DNA from 4 places in the Paenibacillus sp. M2 genome. Region 3 is predicted to be linked to each of the others. Evidence: riboswitches for the same ligand, from Rfam matches in the RefSeq annotation. Region 3 holds a riboswitch; each other region holds the start of a gene.

Evidence for each region. Region 3 has a riboswitch for cyclic di-AMP ahead of ACETMN_RS18275 (3D domain-containing protein). Riboswitches for the same ligand answer to the same signal wherever they lie in the genome.
Region 1: another riboswitch for cyclic di-AMP. It lies ahead of ACETMN_RS00150 (3D domain-containing protein); the one in region 3 lies ahead of ACETMN_RS18275 (3D domain-containing protein).
Region 2: another riboswitch for cyclic di-AMP. It lies ahead of ACETMN_RS07310 (hypothetical protein); the one in region 3 lies ahead of ACETMN_RS18275 (3D domain-containing protein).
Region 4: another riboswitch for cyclic di-AMP. It lies ahead of ACETMN_RS00530 (C40 family peptidase); the one in region 3 lies ahead of ACETMN_RS18275 (3D domain-containing protein).

The regions. Positions count from the first base shown of each region.
Region 1 covers NZ_CP169648.1:31,794-36,008, reverse strand. Annotated here, with positions in the region: gene rsmA (16S rRNA (adenine(1518)-N(6)/adenine(1519)-N(6))-dimethyltransferase RsmA) at 1-726, opposite strand, end outside; gene rnmV (ribonuclease M5) at 731-1,276, opposite strand; gene ACETMN_RS00150 (3D domain-containing protein) at 1,432-2,616, opposite strand; cyclic di-AMP (ydaO/yuaA leader) riboswitch at 2,890-3,143, opposite strand; gene ACETMN_RS00145 (TatD family hydrolase) at 3,385-4,155, opposite strand.
Region 2 covers NZ_CP169648.1:1,627,727-1,631,941, forward strand. Annotated here, with positions in the region: tRNA gene ACETMN_RS07300 (tRNA-Leu) at 244-326, shown strand; gene ACETMN_RS07305 (glutathione peroxidase) at 475-954, opposite strand; cyclic di-AMP (ydaO/yuaA leader) riboswitch at 1,326-1,501, shown strand; gene ACETMN_RS07310 (hypothetical protein) at 1,620-2,015, shown strand; gene ACETMN_RS07315 (HAD family hydrolase) at 2,143-2,826, shown strand; gene ACETMN_RS07320 (Nramp family divalent metal transporter) at 2,969-4,215, opposite strand, start outside.
Region 3 covers NZ_CP169648.1:4,073,994-4,078,208, forward strand. Annotated here, with positions in the region: gene ACETMN_RS18265 (hypothetical protein) at 1-233, opposite strand, end outside; gene ACETMN_RS18270 (polysaccharide deacetylase family protein) at 387-1,178, shown strand; gene ACETMN_RS18275 (3D domain-containing protein) at 1,286-1,960, opposite strand; cyclic di-AMP (ydaO/yuaA leader) riboswitch at 1,963-2,159, opposite strand; gene ACETMN_RS18280 (amino acid ABC transporter ATP-binding protein) at 2,381-3,103, opposite strand; gene ACETMN_RS18285 (ABC transporter substrate-binding protein/permease) at 3,090-4,215, opposite strand, start outside.
Region 4 covers NZ_CP169648.1:107,688-111,902, forward strand. Annotated here, with positions in the region: gene rbsK (ribokinase) at 1-305, shown strand, start outside; gene ACETMN_RS00520 (c-type cytochrome) at 380-736, opposite strand; gene ACETMN_RS00525 (GNAT family N-acetyltransferase) at 887-1,381, opposite strand; gene ACETMN_RS00530 (C40 family peptidase) at 1,737-2,207, opposite strand; cyclic di-AMP (ydaO/yuaA leader) riboswitch at 2,211-2,348, opposite strand; gene ACETMN_RS00535 (hypothetical protein) at 2,594-3,445, opposite strand; gene ACETMN_RS00540 (M1 family metallopeptidase) at 3,456-4,215, opposite strand, start outside.

The sequences.
Region 1 (4,215 bases), 3.3 Mb from region 3:
TTTTCTCCGCTGGGCAAAAGAAGCCTGTACCACTTCGAAGTAGTGTGCTTCATCCGGAATCTCCACTGGCGGTTGCTCGCGCACTTTCAGCTTAATGACAGCCGATTCCACATTAGGTTGCGGAATGAAGACCGTGGGCGGCACAATACACACAAGCTCCGGCATACTGTAATACTGAACTGCTATGCTTAGACTGCCGTAATCTTTTGATCCTGGTGCAGCAGCCATCCGTTCAGCCACTTCTTTTTGGATCATGACAACAATACTGTCTACCGGCAGCTTCTCTTCCAACAGTTTCATCATGATTGGAGTCGTTACATAATAAGGCAGGTTAGCCACGACACTGACTTTGTCCACGGATGCAAAATCCGTATTAAACAACTCAGCCAGATCAAGCTTCAACACATCCCCATGATGAACACGTACATTCGAATAAGGCTGCATCACTTCTCCCAGGATTGGGATCAAGCGCTGATCAATCTCTACGGCTGTGACAGGACCGGCTACCCGAGCCAGTCGCTCCGTAAGGGCTCCAATACCCGGCCCGATCTCTAGTGCGCCCTTGGACTCGTCCAGGTCGGCTGCATTAACGATTTTGTTCAGTATATTTTGATCGATCAGAAAGTTCTGACCCAGACTTTTCTTAAATGAGAATCCATGTTTTTGAATAATCTCTTTCGTTCGCTTGGGCGTTGCAATTTCTATCGTATCTTCCATGTCCTTCATATGCTCACAATCCTTCACGTTCAATTTGCGCTAATGCTGTAGAGAACTCTTCCCGTGTAATCTGAAATACACTGAGACGTTTGTGGAACTGCTTACCGTTACAATAACCGATGCCCAGCAGATTGCCCATCTCCATGCGACGTGCAGCAGCCTGCGGATGCACGATAAGTCCTGCCGCGATCAGGTCCTCCCAATCGATCAGACTCGGAGCACCTTCGTATGATGTATGTACGCGCGCCAGAGCATGACGGATCGCCTCTGGTGAGGCATTCTCCACCCCAATGTCCCCTTTGCGCGTTGCATCGGCTTCCGGAATGAAAGCATGCTTGCATCCAGGCACCTTATTCGCAATAATTTTACGAATGCGTTCGCCGGCATGATCCGGATCTGTCAGTACAATGACTCCCCGTCTCTCCTGAGCAAGCGCAATCCGCTTCAGAATGCGTTGGTTGATGGCTGATCCACCTGTTTCTATTGTATCGGCTTCCACGGCCCGACGGATGGCTACCGTATCATCACGGCCTTCCACCACAATGACTTCTTTTATCATGTTCCATTTCTTCCTTTCTAACGCAAAAAGAAGAGGAATATCCTCTTCTCTGCCAAACGGCGGGGGAGACTGAATTCAGACTCCTCCGCCGCATATTCCGCATGAATCATTCATGCAACTATTTTATAGCATTCCCATTTCAAAGTAAAACGATTTTAGTTCGCTTCCGGCTTCACCGGACCGATCACGTAGACCGTCTTGCCTTTCTTGCGTCCAAAATTCAGGGCATGCTTCACACTGTCATAATACACATCAATTTTGTTCCCTTTAATCGCACCGCCTGTGTCTTCCGCACGACGGAATCCCAGACCTTCGATATATACCCACCAGCCAATTGGAATGACTTTGGGATCAACCGCAATGGTGCGCCCTTCCGTTACACGAGTACCGGAAGCTGTTTTAGTTCCAATGCCAGGCTCTTCAGAAGAGTAGGCAGTCATGGATACATTTTTAAGTACTTTGGAGTATTTAAAAGAAGTCCCGGATACGGTAATCACTTTGCTGCCCGAGGCAGATGTTTTCTTCGAGTTCGTTGTTGTAGCCTTTTTGGTTGTTGAAGTTTGAGCCGATACGGTCTGAATCTCAGGTTCTTTCACGACCGGTTTTGCTTTGGTGCCGACAGCGATCACTTTATCTACACGATTATTCGCGACAGATTTGCGGACCATTTTTTTGGAGACCAATTCTCCATCCTGAAATACCTTTTCGATATGCTGCACAAGTTTGCCTTCTTTGCCGTTCACAACGACACGGTTATCCCCTTTGTACAAGCTAGGGTCAGCCGTTTTAATGACTTTGTAAGCGATCGGTTGCTCTACTTCGACTGTACGCTTTGTTACGCGCACTACACGGATCTTCATCTCCGCTTTGATCGCAGTTCCAAGCGCCGGATACACTTTATCATTACTTTCAACTTGAATACCTGATTTTTGAATTGCATCTTCTACCGATGAATCCGTTGTATACAGAGTCTTGGTGTCTCCGTCTGCCGTAATGTTAACTGGAACGGCCCGCTCAATAACAATTCGGTCTCCATCTGTAATTGCCCCGTTCATGGACATGGATACCTTATCGTGAGGGCTGACTGTGATCGACTGCTCCTCCAGCATTTCCTGAAGCATTCCTGTACGAGTCTCTACCACCTGAGCTTTGCCATCAATAACCAGTGAAATTTGTTTCCCGGCCTGACCGTAAACGACTAACAAGATCATGATTGTAAGCGCAATTGAGAAAATCGCGATCAATGCCATTTGACGCATGTTCTCATGCTTCCACCGCAACGCGAAAGACTTACTGGATGATCGTGACTCATGGGTCTCTTCTGGTTGGAATGTGCCCACTTCTCCGTCCTCCTTCATAGCCTCGCCGTCTAAAGTAATGCATGATGTCTTTGACGTGACTATACCAAATTTTCTACAGAACACAGATTGGACCAACATAATCCGGTTCTGCACCATGAATCAATCTTCGCAACATGATGTCATCCTCCTGAATACCTACCGTATGATGACAATATTTCTTTTATTCAAAAACAAAAAAGCCAAAGAAAGAGTGTAAGAGGAACTCTTTCGTGGCTTCCGAATGATTTTGAATATCGGAAATTCATGCACGAGGTTGCCTCTCTTTTTCCGCTTGCGAGGTTAGCTGTCGGGTTCGGGCGAAAGAGAGCCGCCCTATCTTGGGTCACCCGCTCATGGCGGACGCCCTTGAATTCACCCCGAGACCCAAAGAAGAAATCAAATACGGCTTCGCAGATCCCTTCGCTGCTTTTGGGTCAGCGAACGTTGCGCATCGGCCAAATACACCGATGTTTAAGCCCTATTGGTTCCCCCGCTCTCCGTTAACGGAGACTCAGCGAGACTGATTCATGAAAGTAATGTTGTTTCATCGGAAAGTGTCCCTTTGTTCATCCCCCGAACATCTGTCCAATTTTCCGCACAACAATTCACTGAAAAGATGATATCCTGTTTTGATGCATGTTGTAAAGCGTTGATCAAGTACGTTTTTCTGAATATTTGGTTAAAATATTGTAATATTCTTGATTTATTTGGATCAAAGAGCAAATTACCTCCTCTTACCTGCCTTTTTCGCCTCATTTGCTCGTTTTTTTAACGAATTCCAAATCGTTCCATGGCATTTTTGGTTGTTATTGCAGCAATTTCCTCCACCGAAATGCCTTTAATTTCCGCAGCTGCCTCTGCAACCAGACGTACATGCGCTGTCTCATTTCGCTTTCCACGATAAGGGTGAGGTGTCAAATATGGAGCATCTGTTTCAATGAAAAACCGGTCCATAGGAACCTTCTCCAGCACCTCTTTGGGCTGCTTTGCATTTTTGAATGTGATCGGTCCTCCGAAGGAGAGATGGAAGCCCATATCGAGACAACTTTTGGCTGTTTCCCAGCTGCCCGAGAACGAGTGCATCACACCACCAACTTCACCCGCTTTCTCTTCACGCAAAATTCTTATGATATCCTCATGTGCATCCCGATTATGGATGACAATCGGCATGTTTACTTCACGCGCCAAAGCAATTTGTTGTCGTAATACGCGATGCTGTATTTCTTTTGGTGATGTCTCCCAATGATAATCCAATCCAATCTCACCGATCGCAACCACTTTTTCATGTTTGCATAAAGATGCAATCCACTCCAAATCGCCGTCCTGCATTGTGATCGCATCTACGGGATGCCACCCTACAGCTGCATATATAAAGTCATATGTTTCAGCGAGTTTCATTGTGGTTGGAATTGTCTCCCGGTTAAAACCAATGTTGATCATGCGACCAACTCCTGCATCCACAGCACGCTGAATCATGTCCTCGCGGTCCTCGTCGAATTGTGGTGCATCCAGATGTGTATGTGTGTCGAACAGCATCATGTCTGTATCTCCCTTCATGTCGAAATAACGACTATCTTCTTTTTCAAAATCACATTTGTA
Region 2 (4,215 bases), 2.4 Mb from region 3:
TTTATGTGGTGGAGTGCAGGGAGAACTATATAGAAGGAAGGACTATATATAAATGAATCAACAAGATCGGCTCTTACCGAAAAAGAGGAGATCAAATCTAATAATATGCAGTTCATGGGTAAAGATGACGAGATTATGCGATTTTTGATGAAAATGCCTAGCTGAAAAAGTAGTATTTAAAAATACTTTACTTTTAGTTCTGAACCCGGTATAATCAATTCTGTTGCCGATTATTTACGACATGCGGTCGTGGTGGAATGGCAGACACGCTATCTTGAGGGGGTAGTGGGCGTATGCCCGTGGAGGTTCGAGTCCTCTCGACCGCATCATATGAACGATGAAGAAGAAGCTTTCCGTTATTGGAGAGCTTCTTTTTTTGTCTTTTTCGAACAGTATGACATCTGGGTTGAGGAAAAAAGCCATCCATTACCGAGGCAATGGTGCTCTACCTTACGGCTACGGGTGGCCTGTGTATTATTTTTGAAGTAAGTTCTTGATATCTTCTTCAATCTTGTCCGGTGTTGTTTTGGGAGCATAACGTTTCAGTACCTGTCCGTTCTGATCCACAAGGAATTTGGTGAAGTTCCATTTGATTGCTTTGGAGCCGAGCAGGCCAGGAGCTTCTGTGCTAAGGTGTTGGAAAAGAGGGTGAGCGCTTGAGCCGTTCACATCAATTTTCTCAAACATTGGGAAGCTTACGCCATAATTCATCTGACAGAACTCGGCAATATCGTCGGAAGATCCTTTTTCCTGTGCAAACTGGTTGCTTGGGAAACCAAGAACTTCAAATGGAGCATCTTGAAACTTGTCTTGCAGTTCTTGCAGACCTTTGAATTGAGGAGTAAGGCCGCATGAGCTTGCCGTATTCACAATCAGGAGCACTTTGTCACGGTAGTCGGACATTTCAACTTCTTGACCGCGAAGGGTATTCACTTTGTAATCGTAGACTGTCATCTAAATCGCCTCCATTTATTTACTCTTATATCTTCTATTATATTGGCTACAATTAAATATTGCAAAACTAATGTGGTGTTAAAAGCATCAAAACAGGCAAGTTGTGCAGAATACGTGAATGAATTGCGAAGTGATTTTCGTCAGAGTGAGAATTAGATAGCCTTGAAGAGGTGGATAGAGTATAACCTTATTGTAAGCGTTATTATAAACGAGTATTGGCAAAAATCTGCCGATTTGGTGATCTGTAAGGACTTTACACCGTCATGGCGGGGGTGTATGATTCATAACGTAATTTCAATTTAAACTAAATTGTACTTGAAAAACGAAACAAACGATAATATCGTTCGATCTTACCTTAAGATATACGAACGATGTTTTAATCGCTGAGTTTCCATTCATTGATGAATGGGAAACGGGGGAACCAACGGAATGCGCTGTCCAGGACAGTGGGCATTCATGGGGTGAATTTTCCGGTGACAGCCGGAAATAGGGCGACTCTCGCGCCCGAATCCGTCAGCTAACCTCGTAAGCGTTAAAGGGAGAGGCAACAAGCCGTACGCTGGTTCATGGTGTTTTCGCCATGGGTTATTTAAGAAGCGTTCGGGAGGCCTTGGTCCCCCACGCTTCTTTTTTGTTGTCTTTTCACGCCAAGGGAGGAACGAATGATGGATACTGAGATGATTTTAGTGACTGCTCCAAATGAAGCAGGACGCAAATTTATTAAATTGCTGATGTACAAAAAAATGCCGTTTGCCGTTCTAACCAACAGTGCAGGGGAAGAGCGCAGACTCCGTAGAATCGGAGTAGAACATGTCATTCGCATGAATACAGCTGCAGCTCAAAAATGGTTTTTGCCGCAGGGCAGCGTAGGTAACGTGTTTATTTTCGAGAACAGCCTGAATCTGACCTGTCGTTATTTACAGATCTGTCGTTCATGGACTTCGAAATCCCTGTGCGTGATTACGGAGCAGAGTCATCCTAAGGGCATCTATCGGGGCATGGGCGCAGACCGGATTGTATATTCGCTCAATGGGGAAGTTGGCTTTCTCCTCAATGGTTAATGCCATAGCTTGTGATTGCTCAGGTGTAAGGTGCCTGTTATAATTGAATGTATCGATAAACGGAAGTTTGAGGAGACTCATGCGTGATGGTGAGTCTTCTTTTTTATGCTTACAAGGAGGAATTGGTGTGCCGGATGTAGGTGGATTGAAATGGTTGTTTTTTGATGTTGGAGATACGCTGGTGGATGAATGGGAGCCGGTTGATGATATTATCGGACAGTTCGTCCGCGAAGCCTGTGCATTGGGGTATCCGGTGAAGATTGAGGCGGTACGCGAACTGTTCGCGAACTGTTACCAGAAATATGAGCAATGGCCTATGAGAGTGGCGATTCGCACATTCGTTGAAGACGAGGGACACCAAAAACAGATTCAGGACAAGCTGAAATTCCAAAAAGATCTTGAACGTCCTTTTCCTTCAGCGGATTCCGTTCTTCAGCAGTTGTCACGGTATTATCGCATTGGCATTATTGCCAATCAGAGTCCTGGAACGGAAGAGAGACTGGAGAGCTACGGCTTGCGGAAGTATGTTGATGTTCTGGCCTGCTCGGCTGAAGAAGGAGTGTCCAAGCCAGACCCTGAGTTATACGCTGTGGCCTTGAAGCAGGCTGGTTGTGAACCGGAGGAAGCCGTCATGATCGGTGATCGGATCGATAACGACATTATACCTGCTCGGAAGCTGGGCATGCGTACGATTCGAATTATGCAGGGTTACGGAAGATTCCAGCCAGAACTATCGGATGACAAACGTGCGGATTGGACTGTGGATTCATTGGATCAACTCCTGCCCTTACTGATGCCAAATCAGGATTAGATTCAGATGGTTATTTATTGGAGTATGAGTTTTATTATAAAAGGAAACATGTTGCTGTATTGCAACAATAAAGGCTGATCAACTTGGGTATAGAATACCGGAGTTGATCAGCCTTTTTAGGATTTAGTTCATAAGAACGAGATTAGAATAACCGAATCGTCTGAATGATCAGATATACATTCAGCACAACGATAATCGCGGCAATGACCCATGAGATGATTTTGAGCCACAATTTGTTGGCAAATGCACCCATACTTTTTTTATCACTTGTGAACAACACCAGGGGAATCACAGCAAAGGGCAGTTGAAGCGACAGCACGACCTGGCTCAAAATGAGCAGTTCTTCTGTGCCATGTTCTCCTGCAATGGCTGTCACAATTACCGCCGGGATGATGGCGATCAGACGTGTGACCAGTCTGCGCAGCCAAGCCGGAATTCGAATGTTCAGGAAACCTTCCATAACGATCTGCCCAGCGAGTGTACCTGTAAGGGTAGAGTTCTGACCTGATGCTAGCAGCGCCACACCGAACAGAGTACTTGCAACCGTAGTACCCAATAGAGGTGTCAGCAGATGATAGGCATCTGCGATCTCGGCAACCTGCGTCATACCAGCACTGTGGAATACAGCAGCAGATACAATCAGGATGGCCGCATTGATGAACAGGGCCAGTGTCAACGCGATTGTAGAATCCATGGTCGAGTACCGAATAGCTTCTTTTTTGCCCTGTGGGGTCTGTTCGATCTGACGGGTCTGCACAATGGAAGAATGCAGATACAGATTATGCGGCATCACAGTTGCTCCAATAATACCAATAGCGATATAGAGCATGGCCGGGTTTTGCAAAATCTCAACATTTGGTACAAAACCATGGAGAACACCGCCCATATCGGGTTTCGCCAGGAAGAGGTCAATCCCGAAGCAGAGGGCAATGGTCGCCATTAGCACAATGACGAGTGTTTCCAAAGCGCGGAAACCTTTGTTTTGCAGTACAAGAATCAGGAGTACATCAACTGCGGTGATAATAACGCCATATAACATGGGGATGTTAAATAACAGCTTTAATGCGATAGCAGAACCTATGACCTCAGCCAGATCGGTAGCTGCAATGGCGAGTTCACACAGAATCCATAACATCACGACAACAGGCATGCTGAATCGTTCACGACAGGCTTGAGCCAGATCCCGTCCAGTGACGATACCGAGTTTGCCAGCCAGCGACTGAAGGACAACGGCCATCAGGTTCGATAACAGGATAACGGATAACAAGGTGTACCCGAACTGCGAGCCGCCTGCGATATCTGTTGCCCAGTTCCCGGGGTCCATGTAACCTACGGCAACGAGGTATCCTGGGCCTACAAAGGCGAGGAATTTCTTCCACCATGACGCAT
Region 3 (4,215 bases):
ATCACCGTAACAGTTACTTTCAGCTGCAGAGCAGCCTTTCGGGCAAGCCGCTCACACAGTTCTTGTTCCTTATGCCCAGGAATATGTACCGTCGTCCCGCTGACGCGCTCATGATCCACGTAGAACGTAGCTACGGCGCCAATATGCGCCATTCCTCCGGTAACGAGAAAAACCTTATCTTCTCCTGCTTCAATCACCTGTAAACGTATGGATTTCAAATCATATGTACTCATACCCATCCACCTATCCTTTTCTATATGTTATATATGGAGGAATTATGGCTGTCATGAGCTAAATCGGCAATGAAACTTCTCACACTGTGCATATTTTATGGAACCCCCGGGTATACCAAGGAGAACGTCATTTTGGAAAAGGAGGCCGATATTATGCGCGTACGCCTCATTATGCTGATGGTTATCGTTATTTTTCTCGGAGGATATCATGCTCCAGTTTCAGCGCGGGAAGTTTCAAGCCCGCCAAGTGAATCAGTATCAGGTTCGGATTCTGCGGAAGAAGAACAACTGACATTGGGACAGTTACGTCAAAAATATGCCGATACGTTCAAAACCAATGGTCCTTCAACCAAGAAGGTTGCACTGACTTTCGATGATGTACCTGATCCACGGTTTACTCCACAAGTACTGGATGTATTGAAGAAATACAATGTCAGAGCTACATTCTTCATCGTGGGTAGTCGTGCTGAGAAACATCCGGATCTTGTGAAACGCATCATCAAGGAAGGGCATATGGTTGGTAATCACAGCTACAATCATCCTGAATTCAGTAAACTGTCGATGAATGCCTTTCGCAAACAAATTTTACATACCGGGGATATTATTCGACGTTTGGCGGGATATACGCCCAAGATGATTCGGCCGCCTTATGGAGACATTAATGAAGAACAGCTGAGATGGTCTGCCAAACAACACTATAGCATTGTGAACTGGAACGTAGACTCCCTGGACTGGAAAGGCCTTTCAAAGGAACAGGTGAAAGATAATATTCTTTCTGCTGTAAAACCCGGCTCCATCGTTCTGCAACATGCTGGAGGCGGTGTAGGATCAAACCTGAACGGCACGGTTGAGGCTTTGCCTGAAATCATTGAAGAATTGCGTAATCGGGGATATGAACTGGTCACCTTGGACGAAATGTTGGGATTGCCAAAGGCCAAAGATTAGGATGACCGTGATACCAAATAATGAGAATATTAAAAGGGTGCTGTTCAATCGCGAATTAGCGACTGGCAGACACCCTGTTTGAATTCATTTTAAATGTTATTTTCTCTCTACTTCAGAATGTACAGCTCAATATCCTGAAAACCAAATGAGCTTACAGACTGTTTGCTACCTGGGATAAAGATATCAATCCGGTGACCTTTGATTGCACCGCCCACATCTCGCGCTGTGGCTACAAAAGCCTGTTTGGGCAATCCTGGATGGCTATGACCAGTTACCAGTACTTTGGTTCCGAGTGGAATTACACTTGGATCAACTGCAATCGTGCCCAGTTCAAGATCATTTCCGAAATAATCGACTGCACCCCAGCCTCCATTTTCAGACGGATCTGCAGAGTATGCCGTTGCTTTTACGTTCACAGCTTTGCTGTAATCGAATGTTTTACCCCAGGCTTGAACAACTTTGTTATCTGCGTTAACGTCCAAGCTCGCTGTAGTAACAGTCTTCGCTTGGGTCTTTCTCTCCGCTGCCGCAGCGGCTGCTACATTGTTTGACTTACCGGGAATCGTAATTTTCAAACCACCATAAATGTTGTAAGGCGAAATGTCGTTGTTTGCTTTAACTAACGTGTTAATTGCTACTCCGTATTGTTTCGATAAGGTGTAGAAGGTATCCCCCTCTTTGGCCACATGAACTGAATCGGCGTGAGCCGGAACGGCTTGAATGAGCATTGCTGTTGTCATTAATGCTACTGCTGTTTTGGCTATACGTTTCTTGTTAATCATGGTCTTCCTCCCTCATTGTGCCTGCGAAGTTAGTTGTCGGATTCGGATGAGGAGCCCACCCTATAGGTTCATCATTACATTTGAAACGATATGTACCCCTAATTCACCCCAAGCAGTGTGCCGTAGATCTTCCCCCTGCACAATCTGCATCGTTACATCCCCCGCACTCCCTATCCGGAAGTTTCGGCAGAGTTCAATATATCACAATTTTGTAACCTGAACTTGTAGTAATTCTTACCAAATGGTTTTAACATGTGTAAGCACGTGTAAGAATACTGAATACTCTAAAACTGTTGGGCGAGATGTCCCCTATATATTTGGTAACAGAATAGTTACTTTTCCGAATCCTATATTTGATTATTTTCAAACAAAAAATAGCGTCACCGACTCGAGGTCAGTAACGCTATTTAATCACTTCATTTAGAGTACTTTCGCAAGAAAATCACGTGTGCGTGAATTTTTCGGTGCTCCAAACACCTCATCAGGTGTTCCCTCTTCCACAATAACCCCGCCATCCATGAACAGGATCCGGTCTCCCACTTCACGTGCAAAACCCATCTCATGCGTTACGATGACCATCGTCATCCCGCCTTCTGCAAGACGTTTCATGACATCCAGCACTTCACCGACCATCTCGGGGTCCAGTGCCGAAGTAGGCTCGTCAAACAGCATCACATGCGGCTGCATGGCCAATGCTCTTGCAATGGCGATCCGCTGCTTCTGTCCACCGGACAGCTGATTCGGGAATGTATCTTTTTTATCGTACAAGCCCACGGTGTTAAGCAGATCAGCGGCAATTTTCTCCGCTTCCTGAGTGGATTGTTTCTTCACTTTAATCGGAGCGATCGTGATGTTTTGCTGTACCGTTTTGTGTGGGAACAGGTTGAAGTGCTGGAACACCATGCCCATTTTTTCCCGAGTTGCGTTGATGTTATGCTTGGGGTCCGTGATTGACACGCCTTCAAAATCAATCTCTCCTGAGGTAGGCTTTTCCAGCAGGTTCAAACAACGCAAGAATGTACTTTTACCTGAACCGGAAGGACCGATGACCACGACAACCTCACCTTTGCCAATCGTCACGTTTATGCCCTTAAGCACATCGTTATTACCATAAGATTTGTGTAATTGTCTAACGTCTATCACTTGCACTCAACTTCCTTTCCAGTCGTCCCAGCAGCTTGGACAAAATGAACGTCATTACAAAGTAGATGGCTGCTGCAATCAAAAATGGACTCAATCCTTGGTACGTAATGTTTTTGACAACACTTGCCTGATACATAATATCCACCATACCGATAACGGAGATAATGGAGGATTCTTTAATGATAGTTATGAATTCATTACCGATCGCTGGTAATACAGCTTTGAAGGCTTGTGGCAATATGATATAACGCATCGCGGCGCCTCTTCCCATACCTAATGAGCGCGCTGCCTCCAACTGACCACGATCCACACCTTGGATACCTGCACGGAAAATCTCCGCCAGATAGGCACCACTATTGATTGAAAGTGTAATGATACCTGCCTGAAGTGCAGTGAAGTTAATGCCAAAGCTCAAGGAGAAACCATAGTAAATAATCATCAATTGTACCAGCATCGGTGTGCCACGGATCACTTCAACGTAAGCTGTACCGATCCAGCGCAAGATTGCAGCGTCATGCAAACGGAACAAACAGATGATCAATCCAATAATTACCCCGAAGATAACCCCAAGTGCAGACAACAGAAGTGTGTATCCTACACCTGTAGCATAGAAACTTTTGTACTCCCAGAACACTTGGAAAATATTTTGTGATTTGTTCGCTTTATCCGCCATTAAGAGGCTGGCGTCCGTCACCATCTGATTGATTTTATCTTCACTTTTCAATCGCTCCAGTGTTCCATTTACTGCAGCTAGCAGCTCGGTATTACCTTTGCGAATCCCGATTGCCGCTTCTGCTTGCTCTTCGTCCGGAACAGCAGCAGCAAGTCCAATAATATCGTCCAGATAACCTGCAGCAACGGTATCTTCAACGATTGCCGCGTCAATGCGTTTTGTTTGCAGTTGAAGCACAATATCCGAGATTTTATCAAGCGCTGTAAGCTTCGCTCCTGGAATACTCTGTCCGATCGTTTCCTGAATGGAGCCTTTCTGAACGCCAATTTTCGCATTTTCAAGTTCTGCCATGGTTGGATATTTGTCTTTATCCACATTGCGAACCATAATCACTTGTTTTGATTTATAATAGGTGTCGGAAAAATCGATACTTTTCTTC
Region 4 (4,215 bases), 3.4 Mb from region 3:
TCACGACGCTCGGCCCCGAGGGGGCTGTGTACGCGGCAGCGCCTGGTGGCCGCGTACAGGCAGGGCGTGCCGGCGCATGCCGTGCGCCCGGCTACGCCGTAAGCGCCGTCGATACGACCGGCGCTGGCGATTGCTTCAATGGCGCGTTGGCGGTAGCCCTCGCGCGCGGTGAGACGTTGGACGCGGCCGTAGGCTTTGCCATGGGTGCGGCCGCGTTATCCGTGACGAAGCTCGGCGCCCAGTCCGGGATGCCGTTCGCACGTGAAGTGGAGGCCTTTCTGGACGAGCATGCGGCAAAGGCTTAATAATTGATATAACAAAGAGGCTCTTACTCTCCGAAAAGGGGATTAAGGGCCTCTTTGTTATGCGTGTGCAGAGATTATTTCTTCTCTGAAAGCCACATGGCGATATTTGCAATCTCTTCATCTTGCAGCTTGCCCTTGAAGGAAGGCATGCCACCTTTACCTTTGACAATCGTAGAATAGATCTTCTCCAGATCATCCTGGCTGCCGATGTTTGCCAGAGCAGGTCCTACGCCACCTTGCAGCTGATCCCCGTGACAGGAGATACAATTGGCTTTGACCAGTGCTTCAGCCTGTCCGGCATCCAATGTGACTTCCGGCATGGTTGGCTTGGCTTCTTCAGCCACTTCTTCTTTCCCTGGAAGCGTAAACATTAAAACAATAGCTAAAGCGCATGCTGCAAAAAATACTCCGCTCATGATCCATTTGTGCATCCCTTATGTCCCCTCCAGAATGAAAGATCATCTAACCTAAAACTATCCATATCATTATAACGGAACCTGTACTGACATCATAGCATTTTGTGGGAAAATTTTGAACTAATCACATAACAAGGCGCAAATTTAGTTGTTTTGCAAGAGATTCTAATCACGAGGCCCTTCATAAACCATACAGTGAAAGGGCTTTAAGCCGCTTGGGGTCTGTCGTTCGTATGTATCCTGGGTGACAAATCCACTCTTCAGATAGACTTGAATGGCACGAGCATTCCAAGTGAGCACTTCCAGATCGATCTCATTCTTCGGATTTCGGCGAATGGCTTCCTGTACAATGGCCGTGACAAAAGCTGTCCCTTGACCCTGACCACACAGCTCTGGATGCATGCCGAGGCCAATCCGGGTTACCCCTTGAAGTGGGAAGTATTGAGCAAATCCACATATACGATCGTTCTGATCCAGGACGATTGCATATTGCTCCTGTCGCAGCTGTGCATCTCCGAATTCCACTTCCAGAGCTTTCATCTGCTCCCAGGGGAGCCAGCTGTAGATATTGTAAGGCGGATCATACTGCCAACTGCAGATGAGCTCCGCATGTTCTTCTCGCATGGGTACAACGTGAAACGTCACAGGGGCTTCCTTCATACACTTGCATGCTCCTTTCCTTGAAACAGAACTCTTTGTCCACTCTACAAAAGTGATGTTCTTTTAGCAAGTCTTCCTTCCCCAGAAAAAAAATGAAACAAAAGTTCCGGTAATTTCGTTTATATTATAACGGGATGGGTAAAAACATCATAAGGGCACGGACGAACGAACGCAAAATGAACCTGTTGATGTCGCAGGATATACCCAGAGTATACCTTGCAACATGAATAAGGATTGAAGCACAAAAAAACCGCCGGATACATTCCTGCGGAGAATGTACCGGGCGGTTCTGTTATGCTTCTTGCTTCGTTCCAGTATGGTTAATGGTTACAGCATTATGTTGCTCAGCTTGTCCCTAGTCAAGGGCCAGTGATTCATATGCGTCCGTGCTCATAATCCGTTTCGCGCCAACATAACGATTGGCCCAATAGTTTTCACTCAATGCACTGATCGTAACGCCTTTGGAAGAAGAGGAGTGTGCAAACTTTCCATCCCCTACAAAGATTCCTACATGGGATACGCCTTTACCTGTTGTATTAAAGAACACCAGATCGCCAGCTCTCATTTCCATGCGGGATACAGAATCGCCCATGTCGAATTGGGAACTGGATTGGCGTGCCAAATCAATACCCAACTTGTCGAATACATACCGTGTAAATCCGGAGCAGTCAAAGCCGTTAAGCGTTGTTCCCCCACTTTTGTATGTAGTTCCCATTGCTGAATCAATTACTGTGTCCATCTTTGAATCTGCGAATGCGCTACCTGCACCAAGCGATAAAGCGAATGTGATGCTAAGTACAGCTGCGGTTAATTTCTTCTTGAACAAGAGATATTCCCCTTCCAATGCCTGCGAGGTTAGCTTAAGGATTCGGTTGAAGGTCCCCTATGATCCCTCTGTAGCAAGATCAATTCACCCATAACTGGTTCCCCCGCTTCCCAGGTGCCAGGAATTTGGCTGTGCTAGTTATGCACCTGCGAAATCAAGAAATGACGATTTAATTTTAAGTAGTTACAAATATGAATGTAAAGATTACAAAGTTGTTACTAAAAACTCACTGCGATTATTGTAACAGAGGAGTACGGCTTTGGCAACGTTTAGCAACAAATTTAGCAAAAAAAACCTCGACCTTTGACGGGGAAAGGTTGAGGTTTGCCTATTTATAAGTACATATTAGGCCATGAGTTTAACTTGTGATGGTAACAATTTTTAATCTATCTGCTCTCACCTTTGGATATTTTGGACTGCCATAATCGGAAATGGCTGCATATTTTCCACAGATTCAATAGACATCTGGCAAGTGGATACGTCTGTTGTAGTATAAGTCCGGTAAGTCCCGTTAATAACCATGAGGCTGAAGTGAATGCCCCAAAGACGAGCAGGTGTACTCCGCCCAGCAGGAGTGCAATGCCGATTACAGCGATGAGATGACGCAGTGCAATCCAGAGTGCTTTGAGGGTACCGTGAGCCCCGCCTTCTCCTTCTGGTGCCGAAACACCGAACTGCATGTAGAGTATGGCATGGTGGATGATCCAGCCATATACAATCCAGGCAGCAACATAAGGTATACCAGGCAAAAGTAATTGAAGGGAATGAAAACCTTCCATGAGAATAGAGTAGAGCTTCGGTATGAGCCAGTAGGCGGGCAGAAGGATCAATAATGTACGTACGGTGTGTAGCAGCAGCATCGGTTTCCACAGATTTTTGATTCCGCGGACAAAGGGGATGCGCTCTTCTGTAGAATTAAAGTGCTGAAGTGAGTAGAGCAGTCCTGCCTGAATGAGGGGGCTGATCAACATGCGAACCAGCAGCATGCCCCCGAGAATCCATAGATAACGATGAACCTCCGGATGGGTAAACAGGTTAAGTTGACTTTCCATTTTGAACAAAAGTGTACTCAGCTCCCCCGCATCAGCATCTGGATAGCGCAGGAGCAGTGGGATGACCGCCGATTGTACCATTCGATAGAAGAAATATCCCCAAATGAGTTGATAGAGAAATAAGAGTGCGGCAATGAACATATGCTGACGGACGAGAAACCAGCCTTCACGTATTTTCGCTTTCACCGTTTCCACCTCACCATGACAGACCTCCGAATATGGCTTCTATTAGTTTGGTTACACTCATGCTCCAGCGGGACTTCGCCCGCTCATCCAGTCCGGATTTCAGGAAATTGTTCATATGGCGGTTCTCCAGCACGATCGAGTACAGGGGATCGGTCATGGCCCAGGATACGGGGGATGTGTGAGTTAATTTATAGGTGATGCGATCTTCTTTGCCATTCCATTGCTTGGTGAGGATATGCCCGTCTTCAAAAGCAATGCGAACAGGAACGGCGCTGTAATCACTCCCTTTTTTTGCGATCGTCACGGATGACTCGTACAATGTTTGACCGTCTTTCTGTACGGGCGTAACACGAATCTTCTCTACAGCAAAGTCAGCCATCCCGTTACCATAGACATATTGATCAAAATAATCAGACCAGGAAGTGCGGGTCACTTGTTCCACAACGTTCTGAAAATCAGCCGAAGTGGGATGTTTGAAGCGGTACTTCTTCACATAGGTAGAGAGAATGCGTTCCATCTTTTTGGCACCGACTTGGTGTTCGATACCAAGCAATACAAGCTTGCCACGTGTATAGACATTGGCTGCATACTCATTCTGTGAATCGAACTTCCAGGATTCTTGTGTTAACGATGAAGGAGAAGTAATCAGTCCCGATTGTACCGGCAGATTTGGAATCAATCCGTATTCCTGCTCCATTAGTTTGTCTTCTGCATAAGAGGTGAACCCCTCATCCAGCCAGGCTTCCTCGAATTCGTTGCTGGCAACCATG